2 regions of the Salaquimonas pukyongi genome follow, and region 2 is predicted to be linked to the other one. Evidence: predicted binding sites of a transcription regulator. Region 2 holds the regulator's gene; the other holds the start of a gene.
What was found. Region 2 encodes LexA, which represses DNA repair genes until DNA is damaged. Its sites were predicted from a motif close to TGTTCNNNNTGTGTTCNG; they were not measured.
Positions count from the first base shown of each region.

Region 1: the regulator LexA is predicted to act here: its motif matches at 8,808-8,825, upstream of BVL55_RS03365 (PA0069 family radical SAM protein).

Region 1 covers NZ_CP019044.1:681,492-695,914, forward strand. Annotated here, with positions in the region: gene BVL55_RS03320 (tetratricopeptide repeat protein) at 1-603, shown strand, start outside; gene der (ribosome biogenesis GTPase Der) at 673-2,109, shown strand; gene BVL55_RS03330 (cell wall hydrolase) at 2,412-3,554, shown strand; gene BVL55_RS03335 (AtpZ/AtpI family protein) at 3,873-4,289, shown strand; gene BVL55_RS03340 (F0F1 ATP synthase subunit A) at 4,293-5,045, shown strand; gene BVL55_RS03345 (F0F1 ATP synthase subunit C) at 5,126-5,353, shown strand; gene BVL55_RS03350 (F0F1 ATP synthase subunit B) at 5,466-6,017, shown strand; gene BVL55_RS03355 (F0F1 ATP synthase subunit B) at 6,040-6,519, shown strand; gene rnhB (ribonuclease HII) at 6,590-7,243, opposite strand; gene BVL55_RS03365 (PA0069 family radical SAM protein) at 7,479-8,732, opposite strand; gene moaB (molybdenum cofactor biosynthesis protein B) at 9,099-9,647, opposite strand; gene BVL55_RS03375 (4-(cytidine 5'-diphospho)-2-C-methyl-D-erythritol kinase) at 9,680-10,585, opposite strand; gene BVL55_RS03380 (tetratricopeptide repeat protein) at 10,601-12,409, opposite strand; gene BVL55_RS03385 (polyprenyl synthetase family protein) at 12,551-13,585, opposite strand; gene BVL55_RS03390 (putative signal transducing protein) at 13,809-14,066, shown strand; gene BVL55_RS03395 (tRNA1(Val) (adenine(37)-N6)-methyltransferase) at 14,059-14,423, shown strand, end outside.
Region 2 covers NZ_CP019044.1:1,826,345-1,840,767, forward strand. Annotated here, with positions in the region: gene alaS (alanine--tRNA ligase) at 1-131, opposite strand, end outside; gene recA (recombinase RecA) at 715-1,833, opposite strand; gene BVL55_RS08925 (IS1595 family transposase) at 2,300-3,166, shown strand; gene BVL55_RS08930 (hypothetical protein) at 3,263-3,913, opposite strand; gene BVL55_RS08935 (alpha/beta hydrolase family protein) at 3,996-4,424, opposite strand; gene BVL55_RS08940 (hypothetical protein) at 4,421-5,089, opposite strand; gene lexA (transcriptional repressor LexA) at 5,509-6,408, shown strand; gene BVL55_RS16505 (hypothetical protein) at 6,475-6,627, opposite strand; gene BVL55_RS16510 (hypothetical protein) at 6,950-7,198, shown strand; gene BVL55_RS08955 (P-II family nitrogen regulator) at 7,386-7,724, shown strand; partial or broken gene glnA (type I glutamate--ammonia ligase) at 7,901-9,207, shown strand; gene BVL55_RS08965 (pyridoxal phosphate-dependent aminotransferase) at 9,304-10,407, opposite strand; gene BVL55_RS08970 (GGDEF domain-containing protein) at 10,617-11,852, shown strand; gene BVL55_RS08975 (NAD(P)/FAD-dependent oxidoreductase) at 11,896-12,993, shown strand; gene BVL55_RS16260 (hypothetical protein) at 13,032-13,247, shown strand; partial or broken gene BVL55_RS08980 (M24 family metallopeptidase) at 13,358-14,423, shown strand, end outside.

The sequences.
Region 1 (14,423 bases), 1.1 Mb from region 2:
TCGAGATACGGCAGGTTCGTGATCGCCGGGGCGGTGGCGATCGTTCTTGCCACGGCCGGCTACCGCGCCTGGGACTACTACAACCAGCAGCGCCTGGCAGGCTATGGCGACCGGTTCATGAGCGCCATTGAGCTTTCCGGCCGGGGCAAACACGACGAGGCCGTCCGTGCCTTGGAAGCATTGGCAGCGGAGGGCGGCGGGCGCTATCCGGAGCTGGCGCGCCTGCGCATCGCCGGCGAGATGGTCGCACGCGGCGAAAAGGCCGAGGCGCTCAAAGCCTTTGACGCATTGGCAAATGACAGCGCCGCCATGCCGGCCCTTCGTGAAACGGCCCAGTTGCAGGCCGGCCTCCTGGCGGTGGACCTGGAAGCCTTTTCCTCGGTGGAAAGCCGGCTCTCCAGCCTTGCCGGTGCCGGTCACCCCTTGCGCCACAGCGCCCGCGAGGCACTGGCCATCGCCGCGCTGAAGGCCGGTGAGGACAGCAAGGCGCTGGAGTGGCTCAGCCGTATCGTGGAAGACAGCGAGGCCGCCCAGGGCGTGCAGAGCCGCGCAAGACTGCTGCTTGATCATCTGGCGGGCAAGGGCGTAACAGCCGAAGGCTGATCGAGGACATTGCCTCTGTCTGCCTGTTGAATTTGTTTTCTTGCAATGGCGTGCAAACAGGGTGCCGCAATGGGATTTACTGCCGCGATCATCGGACGCCCCAATGTCGGAAAGTCCACGCTGTTCAACCGGCTCGTCGGCAAACGCCTGGCACTGGTGGACGATACGCCGGGGGTAACCCGCGACCGGCGCCTGGCCGATGCGCGCATCGGCGATCTTCATTTTCAGGTAATCGATACGGCCGGCCTGGAGGAAGCCGATACGGACAGCCTCGAGGGCCGCATGCGCCAGCAGACGGAGCTTGCCATTGGTGAGGCTGACGTCTCCCTTTTTCTCGTCGATGCAAAGACCGGCATTACGCCGACCGACAAGGCCTTTGCCCAACTGCTGCGCAAACATGGCAAACCAGTCGTGCTGGTCGCCAACAAGATGGAAGGCAAAGCAGCAGAGCAGGGCTTTTACGACGCCTATTCGCTCGGCTTCGGGCAAGCCGTGCCGATTTCCGCCGAACACGGAACCGGCATGGCGGACCTTTATGGTGCGCTTGTCGAAGCCGTGGGGGAGGAACGCGCCTTTGATGCCGGTGAGGACTTGCCGGTAGATGGCGATGAGGCCGGGGAGGATGAGTATCATCCTGTGTTCGATGAGGCCGGTAACGAAATCCTGCCAGCCTATGACACGACCAAGCCTTTGCGCATCGCCGTGGTTGGCCGTCCCAATGCCGGAAAATCGACCCTCATCAACCAGATGATTGGCGAGGAGCGCCTGCTGACCGGGCCTGAAGCCGGCATCACCCGCGATTCCATTTCCGTCGACTGGCAGTGGGAAGGCCGTACCATCCGCCTGTTCGATACCGCGGGAATGCGCAAGAAGGCGCGGGTTCAGGAAAAGCTCGAAAAGCTCTCTGTTTCCGACGGACTGCGCTCGGTTCAGTATGCGGAGGTGGTCATTGTCGTGATCGACGCCGAAACGCCATTCGAGAAGCAGGACGTGCAGATCGCCGATCTTGTAATCCGCGAAGGCCGCGCGCCGGTGATCGCCGTCAACAAATGGGACACGATCGAGGACCGGCAGGCAAGGCTTGCCGAAATTCGCGAAATGGCAGAGGCGAGCCTTTCCCAGGTCAAGCGGCTGAAGGTCGTTCCCGTCTCCGCGCTGACGGGAGAAGGGCTGGCAAAGCTGATGGAAGCGGTTGCCGAGGTCCACGAACAGTGGAACCGCCGCATTCCCACTGCAAGGCTCAATCGCTGGCTGGAGGAAATCCAGTACCACCATCCGCCACCGGCAGTGGCCGGGCGCCGCATTCGCTTGAAGTTCATCACCCAGGCAAAAACGCGCCCCCCGACTTTCATGGTCCATTGCACAAGGCCCGAGGCAATGCCCACGTCCTACAGCCGCTACATGGTCAACAACATCCGCGAGACGTTTGACCTTTGGTCCGTGCCGGTGCGTCTGGCCATGCGCAAGGCCGACAATCCCTATGCCATGCGCCGCAAAAAGAAGTGATGTAACTGCGAAATCCGTGTTGATGCTGGCCTTTTGCCCTTTCCCTGCCGCATTCGGACACTAGGCCGGATCGGGTTTTCGCGGGTGGGGAAAACTCCGATGAGCGCCGCCATCCAGTCGCCCTGGCTCTCGAAAACATGAACGTGCGAGCAAAAAACTGCACCCGTTAACTGCGGGGCAAGAACTGCTTAACGCAAAATCAAGGTTAACAAACCAGTATCGGTTTCACCGTCCGGGAGTTGCAGCAATTGCCGCAGCAACCAGAAGGTAGAAGGCGTAAAACGTTTGTTCGGAGTAGAGTTTTGCGGAATTTCAGCAAGAAGCATCCGTCGTTTATTCAGCGGATAAAGGACAGCCTGTTCCCCGTCTGTGTGGGAACAGCCCTTTTTCTGACCTATCCCTCCCTGGTTGCTTATCAGGATGTGGCAAGCTTCCTTGGAGCCGGCAACACGCCCGCACAGGATAAACGCTGGCTGGCCAGCGTATCGGCTGCTCCCGGTGTTTCCATGCTTACCACAGGATCCATCGGCAAGGCTGCTGCCGCCATACCGGAACGCGCGCCTGCCAAAATCACCACGAAAGTCCGCATTGAAAGCAGACCGCAGACGGTCAACCGAACCCTGAAAGGCGACCGCGTCGTTTCAACCACTTTCGTTCGGCCGCCGGAGAGCTTCAATGCCGGGCGGGTATATGAACGCCACTCCCTGCTGGGCCCGCTCAACGTCGGCAAGAAGGTCGAGCTCGCCTTCGTCAAGGCCAAACCCTTCGATGAGGCACTGCAGGTAGCATCCGCCTTTCATCCGAAGCGCCCGAAAAACAGCGATCTATTGCTGCCGAAACCCGATCTGCCGGTGATGGTGGCGAGCCTTGTTACCGAATCCGCCCCAAATCTGCTGGCCTATTCGCCGGAGCCGAAATTCGAGCGCTCTCCTTTCGCCGAAGTGCTGGATGATACCTCGCCGATCAATATCGTGCCGAAACTCGACAAGGGCGATCATGCATGGGCTGCCAATCCGCTGCCCAAATCTTCCTATTCGGACCGGGAACAGCGCTGTCTTACCGCCGGTATTTATTTTGAGGCCCGCGGCGAACCGGTAAAGGGTCAGGCTGCCGTTGCGCAGGTTATCCTCAACCGGGTGCGCAACCCGACCTACCCCAATACCATCTGTGGCGTCGTCTACCAGAACAAGCACTGGCGCAACCGCTGCCAGTTTTCCTTCGCCTGTGACCGCATCAAGGACCGGGTGCGTGACACCCAGCGCTGGAGCATCGCCAAATATGTGGCGCGCGAAACCACCGAAGGCCGCATCTGGCTGAAAGAGGTTGGTTCCTCGACCCACTATCACGCCACCTATGTGCAGCCCAAATGGGCGCGACAGATGAAAAAGGTCGGGCGCATCGGCCTGCATATCTTCTACCGCACCTTTGGCGGCGGCTGGTCCTGACGATTGGAAAGCGCCAAAGCAGGGCAAATCACACCTGTGGGCCGGCGGTGACCGGCAGATTCACCAAATCACCCTCCGGCGCATTGTCGCATCGCTGTGGCTGGGTGTAATTTCAAATAAAATCAATATGTTAATCGCTCATCCCTTCGCTTGACTCTGTTGAGGGTCAAATCTATGTTGCGCGCGACTTCGGCAGGGCTGGAAACACCGTGGTTTTCCGCCTTTCCGCGTATACTGAACCGGTTGCCGCAATGCAGGTAAATTCGGTGCCAGCAAGGGTTTTGCTGGGCTGCGGCGGTTCGTGATTGGCGGGAAGGCATGGCAAAAAGCGGAAAACACAGCAGGCCGAAGGGCAGGCCAGGCACTGGGCTGGAGCAGCGCCTTGAATCGCTCGAAGACCGCCTCGATGAGCGGCGTCCGCGGGAGAATAAGGCTGACAAGGGATCGGGCCCCGGCGATACAAAGTCGGGATTCGCCATCGCCCTCAGACTATCGAGCGAGTTTATCTCGGCGATATTGGTGGGAGCGGGGATCGGATATCTGCTTGATACCTTCGTTGGGACCACGCCCTGGGGGATGATTGTCTTCCTCCTGATCGGGTTTGCTGCCGGTGTTGTAAACGTGCTGCGGTCCTCTGGTGAGCTTTCGGATCCGTACAGCTCGGTCTGGGCGCCGAAAGAAGAGAACACGAACGGGAATTCACCGGGTGTGCACCCGGATGAAAAAAAGGAATAAGGCGTGGCGAACGATCCAATTCACCAGTTCCACCTGAACAAGCTGATCCCGCTTGAAATCGGCGGCGTGGACTTCTCCTTTACCAATTCTTCCCTGTTCATGGTTGCCACCGTTGCCGCGACTGCGGGCTTCATGATCTGGGCTACCAGCGGGCGCGGCCTGATCCCGACGCGGGCGCAGTCGGTTGCCGAAATTGCCTATGAGTTTTCTTCCAACATGCTGCGCGATGCGGCGGGTTCGGAAGGCATGCGGTTCTTCCCGTTTGTCTTCTCGCTGTTTTTGTTCATTCTGGTCGCCAATCTGCTGGGCATGTTCCCCTACTTCTTCACCATAACAAGCCACATCATCGTGACGGCCGCGCTGGCGCTGCTGGTGTTCGCAACCGTGCTGATTTCCGGCATTTCGCGCCACGGGCTTGGCTTTTTCAAGCTGTTTGTGCCTTCCGGGGTGCCGGGCTGGCTGCTGCCGCTGGTGGTGGCCATTGAGGTCATCTCGTTTCTGACCCGCCCGATCAGCCATTCGGTTCGCCTTTTCGCCAACATGCTGGCAGGCCATATCACTTTGAAAGTGTTTGCCGGCTTTGTTGTCAGCCTCAGTGCGCTGGGCGTTGCCGGTGTTGCCGGCGCCATCCTGCCGATGCTGATGACCGTCGCGCTGACCGCACTCGAATTCCTGGTCGCATTCCTGCAGGCCTATGTGTTTGCGATGCTGACCTGCATGTACATCAACGACGCCATTCACCCGGGAGGGCACTAGGCCTGCCGGGAACGGATGCCGGTCAACCGGTATCCGGTGAAATCAACGAAAACTTCCAGCCGTTCATAAGGAGACAAGTCATGGAAGCTGAAGCAGCAAAACTGATCGGAGCGGGCCTTGCAGCCATTGGTACTGGTGCTGCCGGTATCGGCGTGGGTAACCTGTTCGGCCAATTCCTTCAGGGCGCCCTGCGCAACCCCTCGGCAGCCGACGGCCAGTTCGGCCGCCTGATCTTCGGCTTTGCCGTGACCGAGGCACTCGGCATCTTTGCGCTGCTGATCGCCCTGCTGCTGCTGTTCGCAGTCTAGGCAGACACTGTTTTGGCTTCCGGCGGCGCGCTCCTGCGCCGGCGGAGGCTCTCAATACCGTCACCTGGCCGGACCGGTTCCGGCCGACACCGGCATGTAAACGGAAAAGCCAATGCTAGTTTCAGCCGCACTTGCAGCAACCACCGAAGCCTCGCACGATGCAGGAAGCGCCGGCGTGTTCCCGCCGTTCGACTCCTCCACCTTCGCTTCCCAGTTGCTGTGGCTTATCATCACGTTCGGCATCTTCTACTATCTGATGTCCAAGGTGATCATCCCGCGTCTTTCCGGCATTCTCGGCACCCGCCGCGACCGCATCGCCCGCGACCTCGACGAGGCCCAGCGCCTCAAGGAGGATTCCGATGCTGCCCTTGCCGCCTATGAGCAGGAACTGGCAGAAGCGCGCAAGAACGCCGGCAACATTGCCCAGGAAGCCCGCGAGAAGGCAAAGACGGAAGCAGAGGCCCAGCGCAGCAAGGCGGAAGCTTCGCTCAACGAGAAGCTGGCCGGTGCGGAAAAGCAGATTGCCACGATCAAGACAAAGGCACTGGCGGAAGTCGATGGAATTGCCGCTGACACGGCCGCCGAAATCGTGCGCCAGCTGGTCGGCGGCACGGTGAGCAAGGCAGAAATCACCAAGGCGGTGTCTGCCGCTGCCGGCAAGTGAGCTTGAACAGGGGAGCCTGACCATGGACGCAACCTTTTGGGCCCTAATTGCCCTGATCATTTTTCTCGGCATCGTCGCCTATCTGAAGGTGCCGGGCATGCTCACCAAAAACCTCGATGAGCGTGCGGAGAAGATTCGCAACGATCTGGAGGAAGCCCGCCGCCTGCGTGAGGAAGCGCAGGAACTGCTGGCCGACTATCAGCGCAAGCGCAAGGAAGCCGAGCAGGAAGCGAGCGACATCATTGCCGCTGCCGAGCGTGATGCGGAACTGATGGCCAGGGAAGCGGAAGAAAAAACCGCCGACTTCGTTGCCCGCCGCACCGCCATGGCCGAGCAGAAAATTGCCCAGGCCCAGGCTCAGGCCGTTGCCGATGTACGCGCTTCGGCCGTCGAGATTGCCGTCGCTGCGGCAGGCAAGATCGTCGAGGGCAAGGTTTCCGGGGCCACCGCCGACAAGCTGATCAAGGATTCGATTGCCGAAGTAAAAGCGCGGCTCAACTGATCATCCGGCATGGTTTGACGGGTTTAATTCGAAAGCGGCCTGCGGGCCGCTTTTTTGTGCAATGTGGTGTTCAGGCGTCCTTCATGGGGGAGAAGCTGTGCCGGTGCAGCGGGCAGGGGCCTTGTTCCCTTATTGCTGCCAGATGTCTGGCAGACCCGTATCCCTTGTGACCGGCAAATCCGAACGCCGGAAATTTGATATCCGCCCGCAACATCATCCGGTCGCGCATCACCTTGGCAACGATAGAGGCAGCAGCAATCGACAGGCTGCGCCCATCACCCTTTATGACGGCAAGGGCAGGGACCGATAGTCCGGGCGGCACGTCGCGCCCGTCAATCAGGGCATGGTCACAGCCGGTTTGAAGACCGCCGAGCGCCATGGCCATGGCCCGCAGACTGGCCTGGCGGATGTTGATGCGGTCGATGGTGGCATGGTTGGCGGCGTGCCAGCATACTGCCCGGCTGGCCACGGCAATTTCATCGAATAATTCTTCGCGGCGTTTGGCGGTCAGCTTCTTTGAGTCGTTCAGGCCCGATGGAATATCATCCGGGTTCAAAACAACCGCAGCGGCCACAACAGGTCCGGCCAGCGGGCCGCGCCCCGCTTCATCGGCACCGGCAATAAGCTGGTATCCCTTTTCTGCAAGACCTGCTTCCAGAGTATAGTCGGGCCCGTGGCGGAACCCTGCGGTCTGATCGGTCGAGGGGCGTTCAGGATGCAGCATTAAACGGGTGCAAGCTCAAAAGGGGAAGAGGAATCGGTGCCGGCCATGGGTTTGCGGCAGCATGGCGCGAACACCGATTCTCTTCAAGTCCGGCCCTTCTGGTTCTGCTACCCGGAGGGGACAGCGGCAGCAGAACCTTGTGGCGCCAAGGAAGCGCCGGGCCGGTTTTTCCAGCCGGGGAATGCTGGAAACCGGAAGCCTGAATGATCCGACACCGGATCATCGGGCGACAAGCTCAAAACAGCGCCAGTTGGGCCTCGTTTTCCTCGGGCGCTGAAAACAGATCTGTCCTTAGCATCCGGCGCTCCTGATTGAAGCCGAGCTTGCGGGCAGCAACCTCAAAGCGGCGGCCGAGTTGCAGGGCATAGGGTCCGCCGCCGCGCATCCGCTTGCCCCATTGTGCATCATAGTCCTTGCCGCCGCGCATCGACTTCAGCAGGTTCATCACATGGCGGTAACGGTCAGGATAATGCTTGAGCAGCCAGTCGCGAAACAGCGGGCTGACCTCCTGCGGCAGGCGCAGCAGAATATACCCGGCTTCGCAGGCGCCCGCGCCACGGGCCGAATCGAGAATACGTTCCATTTCGTGATCGGTCAGCGCGGGAATTACCGGCGCCACCATCACCGAAGCCGGAATGCCGGCCTCGGAAAGGTCGCTGATCGCCTTGAGCCTGAGCGTTGGCGTTGAGGCCCTCGGCTCCATGGCGCGTGCCAGCCTCCGGTCAAGCGTCGTGATGGACAAGGCCACTTTGACGAGCCCCTTTTTTGCCATCCGCGACAGAATGTCGATGTCACGGGTCACGAGCGCCGATTTGGTGACGATGCCCACCGGATGGTTGGCACTTTCCAGCACTTCCAGAAGTGAGCGCATGATGCGCCGTTCCTTCTCGATCGGCTGATAGGGATCGGTATTGGTGCCAATGGCAATCAGTTTCGGCTTGTATCCCTTTTTCGACAGTTCGCGCTCCAGCAGTTCCGCTGCGTCCTGCTTGGCAAACAGTTTTGATTCAAAATCCAGTCCGGCCGAAAGCCCCATATAGGCATGGGCAGGCCGGGCAAAGCAGTAGACGCAGCCATGTTCGCAGCCGCGATAAGGGTTGATGGACCGGTCAAAGGAGATGTCGGGTGACGTGTTTTTTGTGATGATCTTTTTCGCCTTCTCCTCATAGACTTCGGTCTTGAAGGGCGGCAGTTCGTCCAGCGTCTGCCAGCCATCGTCAAAAACATGCCGGCTGATCGGCTCAAAGCGGCCGGAGGGATTGAGCGCCGCGCCGCGTCCCCTTGAGCGCAGTTCGGCAAGCTTTTCGCTGCCATCATGGGTATTGAGGCCCCGCCAGTGCCCGGATCGGGCAATGCGGGAACGGTCCATGAAGGTGCGATGCGCCAGAACTGTCCGCTCTGCCGAAACGGTCCGCTCTGCCGAAACGGTATTGGGCTCCATGACGCCCCTGTCCGCCGTTTCCCTGCCATGCGCTTCGTTTTGCGCCATTTGACCTGCTCCCTGAAATGATTGCCGGGTATTCCGGTCGATTCGTTTCTGTGAACTTATTCCTATCTTCAAAAAGGGAACAAAGCAAGTACAAAAATGAGAACAGTTCAGTCTCCACACGAAATGCCGACCTCGGGAATGCCGATCTGGGGAATGCCCAATTGGAGAATGCATGGATGTGACAGATGTTCCGCCGGCTGGTTGAATTCCGTAGGCTATCCACAGGAAGTTTTTGGGCCAACCGCATGCACATGCTCGGTGAGCGCGGCATGATCTCCACGAAATTGCAGGCCAAACCGCACGTTGAGCGTGAGCCAAGCGCAAGGTTTGGTGGAGGAACCAAGCCCTGCAGTTCGGCAGGAAAACTCAGCCCTTGCCGCGTTTGAGATGCTCATCCAGTCGCGGCATGATCTCCACGAAATTGCAGGGCATGTGGCGGTAATCGAGCTGCAGGCCAAGAATGCCGTCCCAGGCATCCTTGCAGGCACCGGGCGATCCCGGCAAACAGAAGACATAGGTGGCATTCATCACGCCGCCGGTCGCCCGTGACTGGATGGTGGAGGTCCCGATCTTCTCATAGCTGATGCGGTGAAAGATGGCCGAAAAGCCGTCCATGGTCTTTTCAAACAGCGGCTCGAGCGCATCGGGTGTCACATCGCGCCCGGTAAAGCCGGTGCCGCCGGTGGTGATGATCACATCCACATCCTCCTGCCTGGACCAGGCTTTCACCTTTTCCTGGATGGCGGGAATATCGTCCTTGACGATGGCCCTGTCGATCAGGGTGTGACCGGCCTTTTCGAGCCGTTCGACGAGCGTTGCACCCGAGCGGTCTTCTTCCATGCTGCGCGTGTCGGACACGGTAAGGACGGCAATGCCCACGGGAACAAAAGGACGGTTTTCATCAATGCGGTTCATGGTGGTCTCTCCGGTTTCCAATGCCATATTCATCAGACCGGAAAGACCCTGTCCATGCCGAAATCGGCGCTCTGCGTCGCCGTGACCCACCAGCCGGGGTTTGCTGCCGCAATGGTGCCGGCGGCCTTCCGTGCGGCCTCTGCATGGGCAAAGATGCCGAAACAGGTCGCGCCGGAACCGCTCATGCGCGAAAGGCTGGCACCTGACGTTTCGAGCGCCCGCAAGACGTTGCCGATGACCGGTTCGGCGGCCATGGCTGGCGCCTGCAGGTCGTTTCGCTGCTCTTTGAGCCAGCTTGTCAGCATGAACTGGCTCAGTTGACCGGGCAGGGCGGCCAATGGCGGGTTTTGCTTGTTCTTCAGGATTCTGAAGATCTGCGGGGTTGAAACCGCAATGGCGGGATTGACCAGCACCAGATCGAGGGCCGGCAGATTGGCGGCAGGTTCAAGATCGGTGCCTCTGCCGCGGGCGATCAGGGAGGACGAAGAAAGACACATCGGCACATCGGAGCCGATTTCGGCACCAAGGGTCATCAGTGCGCTGTCGCTGACGGGGATACCGAGCGCATGACGCAGCACCAACAAGGTGGCCGCCGCATCGGCAGAGCCGCCGCCAATGCCGCTGGCAACCGGCAGGTTCTTTTCCAGGGCAAAACAGAGCCCGCCTGCCGCAGCAAAGGCTTCAGGGAAACGGCGCCGAAGCAGCGCCGCAGCCTTCAGGATCAGATTGTCGTTACCACCAAGCGCGGCAGCGAAAGGCCCGGTTGTTTTTAGCGCGGGTTTTTCGCCGCCCTTGCCCCATTGAAGTTCAAGTTCATCTGCCGGCCGGCAAAACACCACCAGGCTTTCGAGACTGTGATAGCCATCCTGCCGCTCACCCGTAACGTGCAGGGCGAGGTTGATTTTTGCTGGTGCGGTGCAGGAAATGGCTGACGACATGGCGGTTGCCGCAAATCAGTGCGTAAGCCCTACCTGGAGCTTGCGTTCGATCTTCGCCTTGTCTTCGGGGGCCGGTTCGTTGGCCAGTGCATGTTTCCACTGGAACACGGCTTCAAGCTTGCGGCCAACCTGCCAGAAGGCATCGCCCAGATGATCGTTGATGACAGGATCAGACGGCATCAGTTCCAAGGCCTTCTGCAGCTCTGCGACGGCCTCTTCATACCGGCCAAGCCGGTAATAGGCCCAGCCGAGACTGTCGATGATGAAGCCGGAATTGGGGCGCAGCTCCACAGCCTTGCGCACCATTTTCAGGCCTTCGTCAAGATTGATGCCCTGGTCGATCCATGAATAGCCGAGATAGTTCAACACATCGGGCTGATCGGGAACGAGTACCAAGGCCTGCTTGAAATCGGTTTCGGCCTTTGGCCACTGTTTGGTGCGCTCATAGGCAATGCCGCGCCGGTAGAACAGCCGCCAGTGGGTTCTCTGCGGATTGACGAGCCGGTTTATCGTGGTCGTATAAACCTCGATGGCCTTGTCATAGGCTTCGTGCTGGGCATGAACGCCGCCGAGCGAGAGTACGGTAACAAGGTCCAGCGGATCTTCGGCCACCAGCCCGTTCATGATTTCCACGGCCTGAGAGGTTTGTTCCATGCGGTTCAGATTGAGTGCATATTCGAGTTGGGCCCGCCGGTAGAAGGGCGATTGTGGGCCAATCTCGCCATAGAACGCATTCGCCTTTGGACGGCGGTCCTGATCTTCATAGACATTGCCGAGCGCGAAAAGAACCGAATCGCTGTCAGGCGCCAGGAAGCGGGCAAGCTGAAGATGGCCCTGGGCAAACGGCAGTCCGCCCTGCCGGCTGATCGCGGTGCCGACATTGAAAAACACTTCCGCTGCCCCCTGTTGCGGTGAGGCGATCAGTGGAGCGATCTTGGCTTTGTCCGCCGAAAGTTTTTCGCGCAGAGCAGCCAGTGGCGGATGATTGGCCAACAGCCGGAGACCTTCGTCAGCCGACTTGCGCGCATCCCCGGGATTTCCGGCACGCGCCTGGGCACGCGAAAGACCTTCGATTGCCCTGATATAGGTCTCGGTCAAAGCGGCCGCTACGGCACGGTATTCGACTGCCTTTTGAAACCGCGCAACCGCTTCACCATCGCGCTTTGCAGCGCTGAGTATGAGCCCGGCATGATATTCGCGGATCATCAAGACCCAGTCCGGCCCTTCGATTGCATCGATCCGCGCCAGTGCGTCATCAATCTTGCGTTCGCCGAAAAGTGCCCAACTGCCGAATATGGTGGCCAGCATTCCGTCAAGGTCGGTTCCTGAAATCCGGTCGATCCGTGAAAGTGCCTGGCCCCAGGATTTCTGTTTCAGCGCATTTGCGGCCACCACAACGTGATTGATATTCTGGGTCTGGCTCTCTGCCGGGATGCTGTTGAGCAGTTTGATTGCTTCGGAAATGTCGCCATTGGCGGTCAGCGCAACGAAAAGCGACTGCTTCAGATTCTGGTTTTCCGGGTCGAGTTCGATCGTCCGCCGGTAGTTTTTGATCGCCTCTTCCTCATCGCCGTTCGAACCGGCGCTCTGGGCAGCCAGGAAACTTCCCGACAGCGATGGCAACTCGTCGCTGGCATCAACAATTTTCAGCGTGGCGCTGTGAAGTTCCAGCTGTTCGAGGAAATTGTCGGCAATCACCGGCAATGGCATGAAAAACGCCATGGAGGATACCGCGCCGGCAAGCGCGGAAAGCAAAAACAGTCCGGAAGAAGGCTGGGTCGTTTTGCGCTTTTTCCGGTTATCCCGGGCCGCCTTGTCTGCCATGCGTTGTTCCTTGTTTTGTATGTGGCAATGCAGCCACCAAACGGCATATGCCATGTCGCACTGCCTGATCAAGGAATACTGCGATCAAATTACGGCGTTCAGTCCGAATTAATGCAACCAATTTGACCTTTCGCCCCGATCTTAGCTGGCTCGCATGAGGCTGTATTCCAGCACTTCCGTCAGGGCGTGTTTGTGGGCGCTATCCTCAAACGTTGCCAGGGCATCCTGGGCCAGTTCGCAAAACTGCCGTGCCCGTGCAAGCGTGTCCTCAAGGGCGTTGTACTCGCGCATCAGCCGCATGGCTTCTTCAAGGCGCGAGTCGTCGGACTGTCCCCGCTCAATGGCTTCGCGCCAGAAGGTGCGCTCGTTTTCGCTGCCCCTGCGATAGCAAAGCAGCACTGGCAGGGTCACCTTGCCTTCGCGGAAATCATCGCCGGTGTTTTTGCCCAGCACCTGTGACGAGCCGCCATAATCCAGCGCATCGTCGATCAGCTGAAAGGCGAGGCCGAGATTGTTGCCATAGGAGCGAAAGGCGGAAATTGCCGATTTGGGGGAACCGGCAAGAATCGGGCCCACTTCTGCGGCAGCAGCAAAAAGCGCCGCCGTTTTTGCCCGCACCACTTCCATATACTCATCTTGTGTGGTTTCGAGATTTTGCGCTGTGCCAAGCTGCATGACCTCGCCTTCGGCAATCACGGTCGCTGCATGGGACAGAACGTCCAGGGCATGCATCGATCCTGCCTCCACCATCATGCGGAATGCCTGACCGAGAAGAAAGTCGCCAACCAGAACACTGGCCTGATTGCCCCACAGCATGCGTGCGGCAAGTTTCCCCCGCCGCCGGTCGCTTTCATCCACCACATCGTCATGCAGCAGCGTTGCGGTATGCATGAACTCCACACTCGCCGCCAGCGTTACATGATGCGTCCCGGTGTAGCCGCACATGACAGCCGAGGCCAGGGTGAGCATGGGCCTGAGCCGCTTGCCGCCGCTGTCGATCAGATGCCGTGCTACCTCGGGAATAAGCGCAACGTCGGAGCCGCATTTTGAAAGAATGAGCTGATTGACGCGCTCCATGTCCGGCGCCACCAGATCCATCAGCGGCTTGATGCTGGCTGGCTGCCCCTTTTTGGGCCGTCCGCCTGCCTCTTCCAAAGATACCACTACGCCTGACATTCGTTGCTCCCGACTGATATACAGCTTTCTAGCCTATCACGCGGCGGGCGCAAGCGTGACAGATTGCCCTTGTCCGGCGGTGGGAAGCCGGCAGGGTTTTGATTTCAACAGATAGGCATCAACTCGCAATAACCGTAACGTTATCTTTGCCGCCGATCTGTTACTTGCCTGCACGGCAAATCCGTAACAGGTTGTAGCAGGCGGTGACGCCGCGTGGGTAGATATGATCGAACTGGTTAGAACCAATGACCTGGTAGCGATTTCGCTCATGGAATCCTTGTTCCGTGACGCCGGGATTGCATGCCTGGTTCTCGACCAGCACATGAGTGTGCTGGAAGGTTCGATCGGAATTCTGCCGCGCCGATTGATGGTAGCAGATGATGAAAAGGAAAAAGCCCGCAGACTGCTTGTTGATGCTGGTTTGGCGGACTTTCTGAAAGAAGATGGCCGTAGCGGTACAAGGAACAAGGACGTTGTCTGAACTGGCGGAGTTTGAAACGTCGGTGGACGATTTTTACCGCGGCAGGTTTCAGGTCGAGCAGCCTGTCCGAACCGGTCACCGTGGCGGTTCCGATGCATTGCTGATTGCTGCTGCCCTGCCGGAGGGCGCTTCCGGCAAACTCGCCGATCTGGGCGCCGGTGCCGGTGTTGCCGGCCTTGCCGCTGCCGCATCCAATCCGGGCCTGAAAGTGACACTGGTTGAAAAGAACGCCCGAATGGCAGCGCTTGCCGGCAGTAACCTGAAGCTGCGGAAAAACCTGGCGTTTGCAGACCGCACCAGCGTGCTGCAGGCCGATGTCACCCTGAGCGGTGCCAAGCGGCAGGAAGCCGGGCTTGG
Region 2 (14,423 bases):
ACCATGCCCGAATTGGTGAACATCAGCGTTGGGTCGTTGCGCGGCACCAGCGGGCTGGAGGCGACAACCTCATGCCCCTTGTCCTTGAAGAAATCGAGGAAACTTGAACGGATTTCGTTTACGCCGCGCATGGAATGTTCACCGGGTCCAACTGATCTTGTTTGCGCTTTCAGGCCCTGCGCTTAACTCAAAGCCCCAACCGCACCTGTTTGAAACCATGGCTTGGCCTGTTGCAGGCCCGGCTTGCCGCGGCAACCGGGCCGCATGATGACCGGCAAAGGAGAAAATTCCCGCCGCAACCGGTCGCAACGCCGCCCTTCCGGTAAGCCGTGCCCGCAAGCCATGCCCGCAAGCCATGCCCGCAAGCCATGTCTGTAAACCATGCAGGTGGTTCCGCACAGGTGGGGCGCTTTTAGACGAGGGCGCAAAAACTGTCCACAGGCAGGGTCAATTTCGCCGCTGCCGCAAGCAAGTCCTCCAATAACGGCAAGCCCCGCCATAACGGCCAGTCGAATGAACGGCCAGTTAAATGACAAACGCGGCGGAAACCCCGCCGCGCGGTAAAACCTGCATAAGGCAATGCCGCACAAGGAAATGGCCGAAACAAACGGACGGTTAGCCCCTTGATTCGGCCGGAGGCATGAGGCTTCAGCTCCCTGACAACTTCAACCCCCTGCCCGCTTCAGCGCATGCCCGCCTCAGCTCTTGGCCGCTTCAGCCCTCGGCAGCTTCACCGCCGGGTGCCGGCACCGCTTCGTCCGGTCCCTCGTCATCCTCTTTTGAAGGTTCGCCCTCCAGCAGCGAGCCGGCGATCAGCCCGGCATTCTGGCGCAGCGCCAGTTCGATCTCGTCACCAACCGCCGGGTTGTCGCGCAAAAACTGCTTGGCGTTTTCCCGGCCCTGGCCAAGGCGCTCGGAATTGTAGGAGAACCAGGCCCCTGATTTTTCCACGATCCCCGCCTTGACGCCGAGATCGATGAGTTCGCCGGTTTTCGAAACCCCTTCGCCATACATGATGTCGAATTCGACCTGTTTGAAGGGCGGCGCCAGCTTGTTCTTAACCACCTTGATACGGGTCTGGTTGCCGATCACCTCATCGCGGTCCTTGACCGCGCCGATGCGGCGGATATCCAGGCGCACAGAGGAATAGAACTTCAGCGCATTGCCGCCCGTCGTCGTTTCCGGCGAACCGAACATGACGCCGATTTTCATGCGGATCTGATTGATGAAGACCACCATGGTGTTGGAACGCGAAATCGAGGCAGTCAGCTTTCTCAGCGCCTGGCTCATCAGCCGGGCCTGCAGACCGGGCAGCGAATCGCCCATTTCGCCCTCGATCTCGGCGCGCGGCGTCAGGGCCGCCACCGAATCGACCACCAGCACGTCGACGGCGCCCGAACGCACCAGCGTATCGGCAATTTCCAGCGCCTGTTCGCCGGTATCGGGCTGGGAAATCAGCAGGTCTTCCAGATTGACGCCCAGCTTGCGGGCATAGACCGGATCGAGCGCATGTTCGGCATCGACAAAGGCGCAAATGCCGCCCTTTTTCTGGGCTTCGGCGATGACATGCAGCGTCATCGTCGTCTTGCCGGAGGATTCAGGCCCGTAAATCTCGATGACCCGCCCCTTGGGCAGCCCGCCGACGCCGAGCGCGATATCGAGCCCCAGCGAACCGGTCGGCACGGTTTCGATCTCCACGACCTGCTCGTTCTTGCCGAGCTTCATGATCGAGCCCTTGCCGAAGGCCCGCTCGATCTGGCTGAGCGCTGCATCCAGCGCTTTCGACTTGTCCACCGTGTTGTCCTCTACCAGACGCAATGAATTCTGTGCCATGGGGTTATCATCCTTCCCGGTTGCCGCATAGACTTTTCACCGCCTGTCCTCTTTCTTCCCGCGTGTCCCTGCCGCCCAGTGCGCTGCTTTGCCCAGTGCGCTGCTTTGCCCGGTGCGCTGCTTCAACACGCCCATAAGGCGCTCATAAGGCACCTTGCGCGCAGGCACGCGGCAACCCGCCCGGGCAGGCAAAACCGGAATGGCAACGCCCTGCAGGCTTTCATCCCGCCTTCAGTGCGCCCGCCTTCAATCAGCGAGGACCGCCACCGGGGCGCCGGAATCATGAGGAATTCAGGCCTCGCCACAATGTACCAGTTTTGTTCTCATTTTGTCAATCGGTGTAAGCAATTGAAAAAACGTCGGAATTAAAATTTGTTCTCGTGGTGTTCTTGGCGACTCCGATCCGCATATATCCCCTTGACGTATGTAGCGCTAATCCCTATATATGGAGTACAGGAGATTGGCGATGTTTAAACCGATGAATATTCAGAAGTTTTTCGAGTTGTTCCCGAATGATGATGCCTGCTTGGAGCATCTGTTCAAGATACGCTACGGCACCGAACCGCGTTGCACGAAGTGCGGACAGGTCGGCAAGTTTCGCAAACTGTCCAAGATGCCTGCCTACACCTGTAATTGCGGCCATCACATTCACCCGATGGTTGGCACCCCGTTTGAACGGTCCAGAACCCCTTTGCAGAAGTGGTTCTATGCCATGTTCATCTTCACCACGACGCGCAACGGTGTTGCTGCAAAGGAAATTCAGCGCCAGCTTGGCGTGACCTACAAGACGGCGTGGCGCATCGCGCATGAAATCCGCAAGTACATGAACCAAGTGGACGGCGACGGTCCTATCGGCCCGAAGGGCATTGTAGAGGCTGACAAGGCGTTTATCGGCGGCAAGGACAAACAGGGTCAGGACGACAAATCGGTTGTTCTCGGCGTTGTGGAGCGTGGTGGCGATCTGGTCACTCGTGTCATTCCGAACCGCCGCGAGTATACCGTTGCCAATGCGGTCACTTCCCTTGTCCAGCGCGGCGCTAGAATTGCCACAGACGAAGCTCGCGCCTTCAAGAACCTTCCCGAATACGGATACCGTCACGGCACGGTCAATCACTCCAAGAAGGAATGGACGGCTGGACCGAATAACGAGGTTCATACCAACACCATTGAAGCTTTCTGGGGCTGGTTGAAACGGGGCGTCAACGGAACGCATGTCTGGGTATCTGAAAAGCATCTGCCGAAATACCTTGGCGAGTTCGAGTTCCGTTTCAATCTTCGGGATCGTCCCGATCAGATGTTCCCCCTGCTTCTGGTTTCTTTCCCCAAGCCATAGCGTTTAGGAGGCGGTTGAATGCCGCCTCATCGCCTTCCGCGTCGTGTTCCTTGGCGAACTGTTTGAGAAGCCCTTTCTTGCGGGCTTCTTCAAGGCTTAGATATCTTCCGGTGGACATAGCAACTCCAATGCTTTCCGGTTTATTCTTAGATCGCCGTAGATTCTCTGCTCTTGCCGATTGAGGTTGGCTTCTTCTGCTTCATGAGTATGAATGACCGGCGCGTCCTCGGATGAGTCCGCTATGTAAACATAGTCAAGCTTTATGTAGTTATCCCCCCAAAACCTTGACGGTATCTGCTTTCGGAAGTCCTGAAAACGATCCGGCAATTCAATAATTTCATACCCCCAAATTGGGATTTGCCCCTCAAAACCGATTTCCCGCAATTTTGCAGCAGCTTTGCTCCGCTTTGCATCAATATCCAAGTCGGGTGACCACTGGCCCGACAGCCTTTCTATGATTAGTTCGATTGCATCTTTTACAGAGATTAGATGCCGACCCGATCGATCAAAGAACTCCCAGCTTTCTCTGATTGTCCTTTCCTGTTTCACCACTGTGATTATCAGTCCGACAACCGCCCAGGTGATAATCAGGCCGAGCGCAATTGGTATCACAACCCACCAACTCATCTCCGGCCACCCAATCGAAGGAGAAACGAAGTTGTAGACTGTGATGATCCCAGCGAGTGCGCTAGGCAGCATAAACCACTTGCCGCCCACCGCCTTGATAAAGGCTTTGATGTGTTCCATCCCCTACACATGATACCAACCCTCGAAAGAGTCAAGCATACGTTTAGGGGATATATGCGCTCCGATCCGCATGCATTGGCTTTTAGCCAGCCAGCCCGCCGCCGAGGGAATGGCCGGTCAGGGTGACATCCTGGGCAATGCCGTCAAAGGCATCGGCGCCGGTTGCCGCTTCGTAGAACTCGAACGCCAATTCCGACTGGCCGGTCGGATACCCGCCGCCCGAAATCCAGCCATTCAGAACATCACTGCCCCCACTCTCCGGATCGGAAGAGAAAGTGTCGTTGTCCGTTCCCCGATAGGAAATGACCGTCTCGCCGTTCCACTCATAGGCGACCGCGTAGAATCCGGCGGCGACTTCAGGGTCATTCACCCCAGTGTCCGACTGCTGAGTAATGGTTGCTGTGCCGATTGAAGCTCCCAATCCGCCTAGACCTTCGATCCCCTCGCCATAACCGCGATTGTATACGTCCATGGAAAGGATGGCGTACATAAGATCAGGTGAAATACTCATTTGAAGCTCTCCGAAGTGAAATTGCCCGTAGACAATGAATTCGCAGACCGATTGGCCGCATCAATTCGCTCGTAACGTTGACCATCCAACTGGTTTGGCCAAACATCCTTCAGCCACCCCAGCACCTTCTCCACCTCGCCATCGGTGACGGGTTCGTCGGTGATTTCCAGCGTGACCGATTTCAGCCGGTAGCCGGGGCCGAAAGTCGCGGCGAGATCATCGGGATCAACCGCCTTGACGCTCGCCGGATTGTCGATGTTGGAAAACGTCACCAGTTGCGGGATGTATTTGCGCGGTACCGTGCCCTTGCGCCCGACCTGTTCCAGCGCTGCACCACGTTCCTCGAAGGGGGCCTTCGCCATGGCCGGATCGAGAACAACATGCTGGGCCAGCGTCGCAGCACCATTGATCAACGCAAACAAATAGCGGCCGCTCCCAAGCTCAACGACAGCCGCCTCACCACGCAAACCGTTGACGGCCCGCCCGCCCGGCGAACCGGGAACGAGCGTATCGTTTTTCCATGTCACCTGCTGAACGGCCGAACCGGACTTCTCGCCCTGCGGCGTTTCCACTGTCACCGTCAGCTTCTGGTGCCAGTTCCAGCTCTCGCCGCAGACAGAAAGCAAAAGTGCGGCAAGAAGGAGAACCGCCGTCCGAAGAGGCAACGAAACAGGCCACATTGGAGCACGCCCATGCATCACCCGAGCGCCTGCTTGACCCACCTGTGCCACATCTGCTTCCACTCCCGGCAAGAAAGCTCTCCTCATTGCGCCCACACCCCAACAACGCCCCTTGGACGGTACCGCCAGAAAACTCCCCACGAGCTGCAATCCGGCTTCCCGTCCACAACCTTTTCTTGCATATCCGATTCCCTGCCGATGCTTAAGGCTGTATTGGCGGCAAAACGGCGCTGTCACAATACCGCCATACCCCTTCCCGCCCGCTTAACGCGGCCTGTCGAATCCCGCGGAAAGCGGCAAGGAACGCATGAACACTTGCAGAACAGGTGCCGAACATGTTATGGATATGCAATTTTCCACCGCCAGATTCGATTATCGGGCGGATATCCAACGGGAGTCATGCCATGCTCACCCGCAAACAGCACGAATTGCTGATGCTGATCCACGCCCGCCTGCAGGAAGAAGGCATTCCCCCTTCCTTTGACGAGATGAAGGATGCGCTGTCGCTGAAGTCGAAATCGGGCATTCACCGCCTGATCACCGCGCTTGAGGAGCGCGGCTTCATCCGCCGCCTGCCCAACCGGGCCCGTGCGCTGGAGGTCATCAAGCTGCCGGACGGCTATGACCCGGCGAGAACCGCCCCGACGGCTTTCCCGGGTTCAGTTGGAGGCGCGGCAGGAGGCGCCGCCCCAGCGAGCGCCGCAAAAGGCTTCGGCGTCATCGATGGCGGCTTGTCCGGCGCCGCTGCCCAGGGCGCCCACAGCAACACTGGCGCCCACAGCAACACTGACAATGTCACGGAAGTCCAGTTCGGCAGCCAGCGCGGCGGCATTGCCGCAAGGTTCCGTTCTTCCGGCAAGGATGAGGCGGGCAATGCCCCCTCAAGCAATGCCCCGCAGCGGGGCATGGAGGAAGCCGCATCCGGTTACGACGTTCCCCTCATGGGCCGCATCGCCGCCGGCGTTCCCATCTCCGCCATCCAGCAGGTGACCGGCAACCTTGCCGTGCCGCCCTCCATGATCGGCATGGGCAGCCATTTCGCCCTGGAGGTTCAGGGCGATTCGATGGTGGAAGCGGGCATTCTTGATGGCGATACCGTCATCATCCAGGAAACGCCGGCAGCCGATGCCGGCGACATTGTGGTCGCGCTGGTCGATGAAGAGGAAGCAACGCTCAAGCGCTTCAGGCGGCAGGACGGAAAGATTGCGCTGGAAGCGTGCAATCCGGCCTATGAAACCCGAGTGCTGCCGGCAGACCGTGTCCGCATTCAGGGCAAGCTTGCCGGGCTTGTGCGCAAATACTGACGGGCCTGCAGGTTTTTTCCAGGGGCACAACGCCTGATGAGGGCGGGAATATCGGTTTCCTGGGGGTCAACTGCGCGAGAGGACGTAAACAAATCCGGAGGCTGCTACCAGCCCAGCGATGACCGTGTAGGGCACGCCGAACACGGCAAGCCCGGGCGGAAACACGCCCGCCAGAACGCCAATACACAGCAATACCGCAAATACGGCAATCAAACGCATGGGGCCTTGCCTTCCGGCTTTGCCGGCTTCGTTAAAGGCCACCTTCCCTTGTCCGCAGGCTTTTTAGCAAATTGAAGGCGCATTCGCATCAAATGCATGGCATTAACGTTGATGGGCAGGGTTAACCGGCCACAGGGGATAGCGGCAAAGGGGGTCGCCACTTCAAATTTCAAGCACGGACCCCCGCAAAGACAATTGCCGGGATGGGACCGCCCGCCCCCTGCTTTCGCGCCCGCCACATCTTCCCGCTTGCGATCCCGGGGCGCGCTCAACAACGGGGTGCCTGATTTTTGGGCTGACCTGCCCGAATGGAGGCAGTCAATTGCCTAAATTTTGGGCAGACCAACCCGAGCAGGCCACCCATGGCGGCGGCTGGATGGGACGGCCGCAAAATGATCAGGCCGCAAAGCTGAATATCCACAGCGCAAAACAACGCCAGCCAGGATGCGCCTTCCCTAATAGCTTGAAAACAAAAGGATTATTTTTGATGCCTTGCTTCGGATGGACGATTTCCCGGCTGCGGCGCCTGAAATTTCTGCCGCCGGCGGAAACTGGCACAAAACATGCTTAAGGGATGTTGACTGCCGCATCTGCCACACAGAAACTGCCGGTTTCGCGTTGCAGGCAGCAAGCCACAGGGACAACGCCGAAGGATCTGCCTGCAGGGGCATCTTGAAAAAACGCCACACACTTCTGCAATTTCCGGCCATGCCTGCCGCAGCGGGCCGCCGGTAAGGAAGCGACAGACGGAGAGGTACATGAAAAAAATCGAGGCGATCATCAAGCCTTTCAAGCTCGACGAGGTGAAGGAGGCGCTGCAGGAGGCGGGCCTGCAGGGCATTACCGTCACCGAAGCAAAAGGCTTCGGCCGCCAGAAAGGCCATACCGAACTTTACCGCGGCGCCGAATATGTCGTCGATTTCCTGCCCAAGGTGAAAATCGAGGTGGTGGTCGGCGATGGCCAGGTGGAGCCGGCCGTTGAGGCAATCCGCAACGCCGCCCAGACCGGCCGCATCGGCGATGGAAAGATTTTCGTCTCCCCGGTCGAACAGGTCATCCGCATCCGCACCGGCGAAACCGGCGAAGACGCGATCTGAATTCAAATTCCCGGCACCGGGCATCCCGTCCGGTCCGCCCAGCAATCAACCAGCGCTATTACAGAGAGGCTATCATGACCACAGCAGCTGATATTCTAAAACGCATCAAGGACGATGACGTGAAATTCCTTGACGTGCGCTTCACCGACCCGCGCGGCAAGATGCAGCACGTCACCATGGATGCCGGCATTGTCGACGAGGACATGTTTGCCGATGGCATCATGTTCGACGGCTCTTCCATTGCCGGCTGGAAGGCAATCAACGAATCCGACATGACCTTGATGCCCGATCTCGACACGGTCCATGTCGATCCGTTCTTTGCCCAGTCGACCCTGGCGATTTTCTGCGACGTGCTCGATCCTGTTTCCGGCGAACCTTATGGCCGCGACCCGCGCGGCACCGCCAGGAAGGCGGAAGCCTATCTGAAGGCCTCCGGCATCGGTGACACGGTCTTTGTCGGCCCGGAAGCCGAATTCTTCGTTTTCGACGACGTGCGGTTTTCCGCCGATCCCTACAATACCGGCTTCCAGCTCGACTGCACCGAACTGCCTTCCAACATGGCCACCGAATATGAAGGCGGCAATATGGGCCACCGCCCGCGCACCAAGGGCGGTTACTTTCCCGTTCCCCGGTCGACTCCGGTCAGGACTACCGTTCCGAAATGCTGTCGGTTCTTACCGAAATGGGCGTCAAGGTCGAAAAACACCACCACGAGGTGGCCGCAGCCCAGCATGAGCTCGGCATCATGTTCGATGTGATGACGCGCAACGCCGACAAGATGCAGATCTACAAATACGCCGTGCATCAGGTAGCCCATGCCTATGGCAAGACGGCAACCTTCATGCCCAAACCCGTCTATGGCGACAACGGCACGGGCATGCACGTTCACATGTCGATCTGGAAAGACGGCAAACCGACCTTCGCCGGCAATGAATATGCCGGCCTGTCGGAAACCTGCCTGTACTATATCGGCGGTGTCATCAAGCATGCCAAGGCCATCAACGCCTTCACCAACCCGTCCACCAACTCCTACAAGCGTCTGGTTCCAGGCTATGAGGCCCCGGTCCTGCTCGCCTATTCAGCGCGCAACCGCTCGGCTTCCTGTCGCATTCCCTTCGGCTCCTCGCCAAAGTCGAAGCGCGTGGAGGTTCGTTTCCCGGACCCGACCCAGAACCCCTATCTCGGCTTTGCCGCCATGCTGATGGCGGGCCTTGACGGCATCAAGAACAAGATCCATCCCGGCGACGCCATGGACAAGGATCTTTACGATCTGCCGCCGAAGGAGCTCAAAAAGATCCCGACGGTGTGTGGCAGCCTGCGCGAAGCGCTGGAAAGCCTTGCCAAGGATCACAAGTTCCTGCTTGAGGGCGGCGTCTTCGACAAGGATCAGATCGATGCCTATATCGAACTGAAAATGGAAGAGGTCGAGCGTTATGAAATGACGCCGCACCCGGTCGAATTCGACATGTACTATTCGGTGTAATTTCTGAAGCGGCGGCCCAAAGCGCTGCCGCGTTACATGCACCGGTCTTCAAACCCGGTACAGAGCCCGGATTGCCTGGTGCAATCCGGGTTTTGTTTACGCGCCGGCTGTTTCCAGCACCTGCGGCAGCACTTCTGCCAGCAGATCCATATCCTGCGGCCTGCCTACCCCGATGCGCACACAGCGATTGCCCGGTGCGGCAAACGGCATGCGCACGAACAGGCCGCGCTCGACCAGTCCGTCGAGCACCGATTTGGCGAACGCTGCATCCTTTCCGCAGTCAACCGCCACGAAATTGGTTGCCGACGGAAGTGCCTGCAGTCCGTTTTCCCGGGCGATTTGATAAATCCGCTCACGGCCTTCTGCTACCTGGCTCTTGACCGCTTCAAGCCATTGCCGGTCGCCAAGGGCTGCCAAGGCACCGGCCTGGGCGATGCGGTTGACCCCAAAATGGTTGCGCACCTTGTTGAATGCGGAAATCACGCTTTCTTCCCCGATCGCATATCCGATCCTGGCGCCCGCCATGCCATAGGCCTTGGAAAAGGTGCGAAAGCGTATGACGCCCCGATTGGTCACATCAAGCGCGGGCGCCGTGCCTTCGGGGGCAAATTCGACATAGGCTTCATCAAGAAACAGGGTCGCATCCTGGGGCATGGCGGCAATCATCGCCTCAATTTTGCTGCCATTCCACCAGGTTCCCATCGGGTTGTCGGGATTGCACAGATAAACGATCCTGGCGCCCTGTTCGCCTGCCTGGCGGGCAAGGCCCATCGCATCTTCCCGGTCGTCCCTGAAAGGCACCCTGACCAGATGCCCGCCAAAGCCCGCAACGTGAAAATTGAAGGTGGGATAGGCACCGTCTGAGGTGACGACCCTTACCCCCGGCTCAATGAACAGCCGGGCCGCCACGCCCAACAGTCCGTCAATCCCCTCGCCCACCATGATGTTTTCAGGCCCAACGCCAAGCCCGTCCGCAATCGCATGGCGCAGGTCATGGTTTTCCGGATCACCGTATTTCCATGCTTCCCCGGCTGCCGCCCGCATCGCTTTAAGGGCTTTCGGCGATGGACCGAAAACATTCTCATTGGCACCAATGCGTGCCTTGAAAGCCATGCCGCGGCTGCGCTCTGCGGTTTCCGGCCCGACAAAGGGCACCGTGGAAGGAAGGCTTTCAACTAGCAGGGTATGGGAAGCTGGCATGGCTGCTCGCAACGGATATCGAAAGATTTGAGTTCTTTCATTCATCTACCTTTAAGGTGCACGCAATAGGATAAATGCAGGCGCATATCTCAACCGGAAAATGATTCACGCCGAAACCGCGTTGGAGTGCCGCCCGCACGAAAAACAGGCCCCTTGCACAGGTTATACCTCAATCAAAATCAGCTGCCGCAAAAAATGGGAACTGACATTTGGAACTCTCAATCGCTGGCGTCATAACAGCCGTGGGCTTTCTGTTCGGCATCAATTTTGTCGGGCTGTTCATTGCGGCCTATCTTTTTGACCGGACCGCAAAGCATATCCCCTGGTATCTCATCGCCACCTGCGCGTTCATGCTCAATGGCCTGTCCTACATGCTCTCCCTGTTTACCCCCTACAAGGCATTGTTCCTTGCCGGGCTTGAACTCTTCCAGATCGCAGGTTTCATCGCAATTGCCTACGGTTTTGCAAGCGCATTTTCCCTAAGGCCCGATTTTCGATTCCTGTTTTCCATCGCGTTGGGGTGCATAGCCGTCGCCGCACTGCATTTTGGCGGCGATGAAATCGGCGTAATGCGCCTGCTGCCGCTTTCATTGTTGCATGCTGGCGCATCGCTGCATCTGGCAGTGGTATTGTTCTACAAGCCAAATGCCCTCAAGGTGCACCGCATGATTTCGGTCATGCTGATCGGAACGGCCATTGCGTCACTCTCGCGCCCGGCCAGTGCCCATTTCGTTTCGACCCTGCCTGAACTGACCCATCCGCAAAAAGTGGAGCTGTATGCGAGTATCGTCAATCTGTGTTACCTTACTTCGTTGTTTGGTTTGGGCGCCTCCGTTTTCTTTCATGTCATGAGCGATTTCGCCAACGGCTACCGCCGCGCGTCGATCATCGACCACCTCACCGGGCTGCTCAACCGGCGCGGATTTATGGAAATGGCCGCCAAACTGGGCAGGAAACCCGCCATTCTCATCATGATCGATATCGACCGGTTCAAGTCCATCAATGACGAGCTGGGGCATGAGACCGGAGACCGGACAATATGTGCATTTGCCCGCATCCTTGATGAAACGCAGGGGCATTCCGGCATTTGCGGACGGTTGGGCGGAGAAGAATTCGCCGTGGTGCTTCCCGGCACTTCCCTCCAGGACGCCATCAGCTTCGCCGAGCGATTGCGCGCCACCATCGAGAACCATGCCGGAAATGATCTGCCGGATGACCGCAGGGTAACGGCAAGCCTGGGCGTGTCGGACGTTGCCGGGGGCGACATATCGCGGGCACTGGCCCAAGCCGACACCGCCCTCTACCAAGCCAAGAAAGCCGGCAGAAACCGCGTTGTCGCCTATTCACCCCATTATGGAGAACTGGCAAGCCGCCAGGGCGGCAGAAGAAACTCCCGGGAAACGAAGAAGGCAGAACCGTTGGTAGCCGCCGCCAAGGCTTCATGACCTGCCGCCTTGTCTCGCCGCGCGCTCATGTTACATACGGCAGATGCGCCGCCTCTACGAACCGCAAGCCTATGACCGTGACGTTGGTTCCTACTGGCAGACCACCGCCACACCGCCACGCTGGCCGGCATTAAAGCAAAGCCGCGCCGCCAAAATCCTCATCATTGGCGGCGGGTATACCGGGCTTAACTGTGCGCTCGAACTGGCCGAACAGGGCATCGATCCACATTCCATCGTGGTCCTTGAAGCCTGCCAGCCCGGTTGGGGCGCTTCAGGCCGCAACGGAGGATTTTGCTGCACCGGCGGCACCAAGCTGCCGGTAGACAAGCTCATCGCACGGTTTGGCGAAGACGAAACCCGCCGTTTTTTCAAGCAGCAAACCGCCTCAATTGAATCGGTTCGCGAGAACCTGTCGCGCTATCACATTTCCGCCGATACCCATTCCAATGGAGAAACGCAGCTTGCCCATCGCGAAAGCGAAATGGCCGGGCTTCATGCCGAAAAGCAGCAGATGAAGGATCTGTTCTCCCTTGATTGCCGAATCACGGAAAAACCCGGCCTGTCTTCACAAGGGCTCGCCAGCCCGGAATTTCATGGCGCCCTGACGACGCCCCTGGGCTTTGCGCTCAATCCGATGAAATACCTTAGCGGCCTTGCACAGGCTGCAACCGGCATCGGCATTGCCGCCTATGGCGGCACGCCAGCCCTTTCAATCCGCCGCGCCGGTAACAACTGGCAGACCGATACGCCCGGCGGCCACATCACCGCGGACAATCTGGTCATCGCCACCAACGGCTATTCGTCGGAAGACGTGCCCGACTGGCTTTCCGGCCGCCTGTTGCCGGTCTTGTCGAACATTCTGCTCACCCGCCCCCTGACAGAACTGGAACTCAATTCACAGGGCTGGACCTCTCATCAGATGTGCTCCGACACCCGCAAACTGCTGCACTATTTCCGCCTCATGCCACCTGCTGAAGGCGAAGCAGGGCCGCGCATGCTGTTCGGCATGCGCAGCGGCACCTCCGCGACTCCGGCCAGCATGGCGATGATGCACCGCCGCATCCGGGCCGATTTCGACCGCTTCTTTCCTGCCTGGCGCGGGGTTGAAACCCCTTCTTCTGGGCCGGTCTGGTCTGCCTGACCCGGGAACTGACAAGCTATAGCGGACCGCTGCCGCGCATGCCGGGCGCCTGGGCCTCCCTTGCCTATCATGGCAGCGGCATCGCCATGGGCAGCCATTGCGGCCGCCTGTTGGGACAGATGATTGCCGGCAAGCGCGAGCCTGATGACCTGCCCGCCGCCATGCGCCAATTGCCGCGCAAATTCCCGTTTCCCGCGCTCAGGCGCACCTATCTGGCCGCCGCCTATCGCTGGCATGAATGGCGGGAAGGCTAGGTCATGAGCTAACGCCGGATCATGTCGCAATTGCCCGATGACACCAGCAGGCCATGCGCTATGCTCGCGGCTTGTTTTCATACTCCCACCCCGAACCCCTGGAACCGTAAATGCCTGCCATCGACCTGCCCTTTTCAAAACCCGAATACGACCGCCGCCTTGCCCTTGTGCGCAAGGAGATGGAAAAGCGCGGTATTTCCTGCCTGTTCTGCGAAGATCCTGCCAACATGGCCTGGCTCACCGGCTATGACGGCTGGTCGTTTTACGTTCATCAGGGCGTAATCATTACCCAGGACACGGACCCGGTCTGGTGGGGGCGTTTCATGGACGGTCAGGGCGCCAAGCGCACGGTCTGGATGGACCATGATTTCATCCGCCCCTACCCCGACGATTATGTGCAGAATACCAGGATGCACCCCATGGAGCATCTGTCCCGGCTGATTGCCGACATGGGGCACGGAAACGCCACCGTCGGCGTTGAGATGGAAAACTACTACTTCTCCGCCAAGGCATGGGAAGTGCTGAAAGCCGGTCTGCCGCAAGCGACCTTCCAGGATGCGACCGCACTGGTCAACTGGCAGCGGCTGGTCAAGTCCGAGGAAGAACTGGTTTATATCCGCCGCGCGGCAAGGATATCGGAAAAGATGATCGACGGCGTCATGGAGCGCGTCGAGCCGGGCCTCAACAAGAACGAGCTTGTTGCCGAAATCTATCGCGACGCAATCATGGGCGCAGACGGCCATTGGGGCGACTATGCCTCCATCGTCCCGCTGCTGCCATCGGGCGCAGATGCCTCTGCTGCCCATCTGACCTGGGACGGGCGGCCTTTCAAAAAGGGCGAGGCGACGTTTTTCGAGCTTTCGGGCTGCTATCGCCGCTATCACGCACCGTTCTGCCGCACCGTGTTTTTGGGCAAGCCGTTTCCCGAAATCCTGGAAGCGGAGAAGGTCGCCCAGGAAGGCATTGCCGCCGGGCTTGAAGCAGCACGAGCCGGCAACACCACCGGCGATATCGCACGCGCCTTCTATGCAGCGCTGGAAAAGGCGGGCATCGAGCGCGACGGGCGGTGCGGTTATCCCACCGGGCTTTCCTACCCCCGGACTGGGGCGAGCGTACCGCCTCCATCCGCAAGAGCGATGAAACCGTCCTTGAAGCGAACATGACCTTTCACTTCAT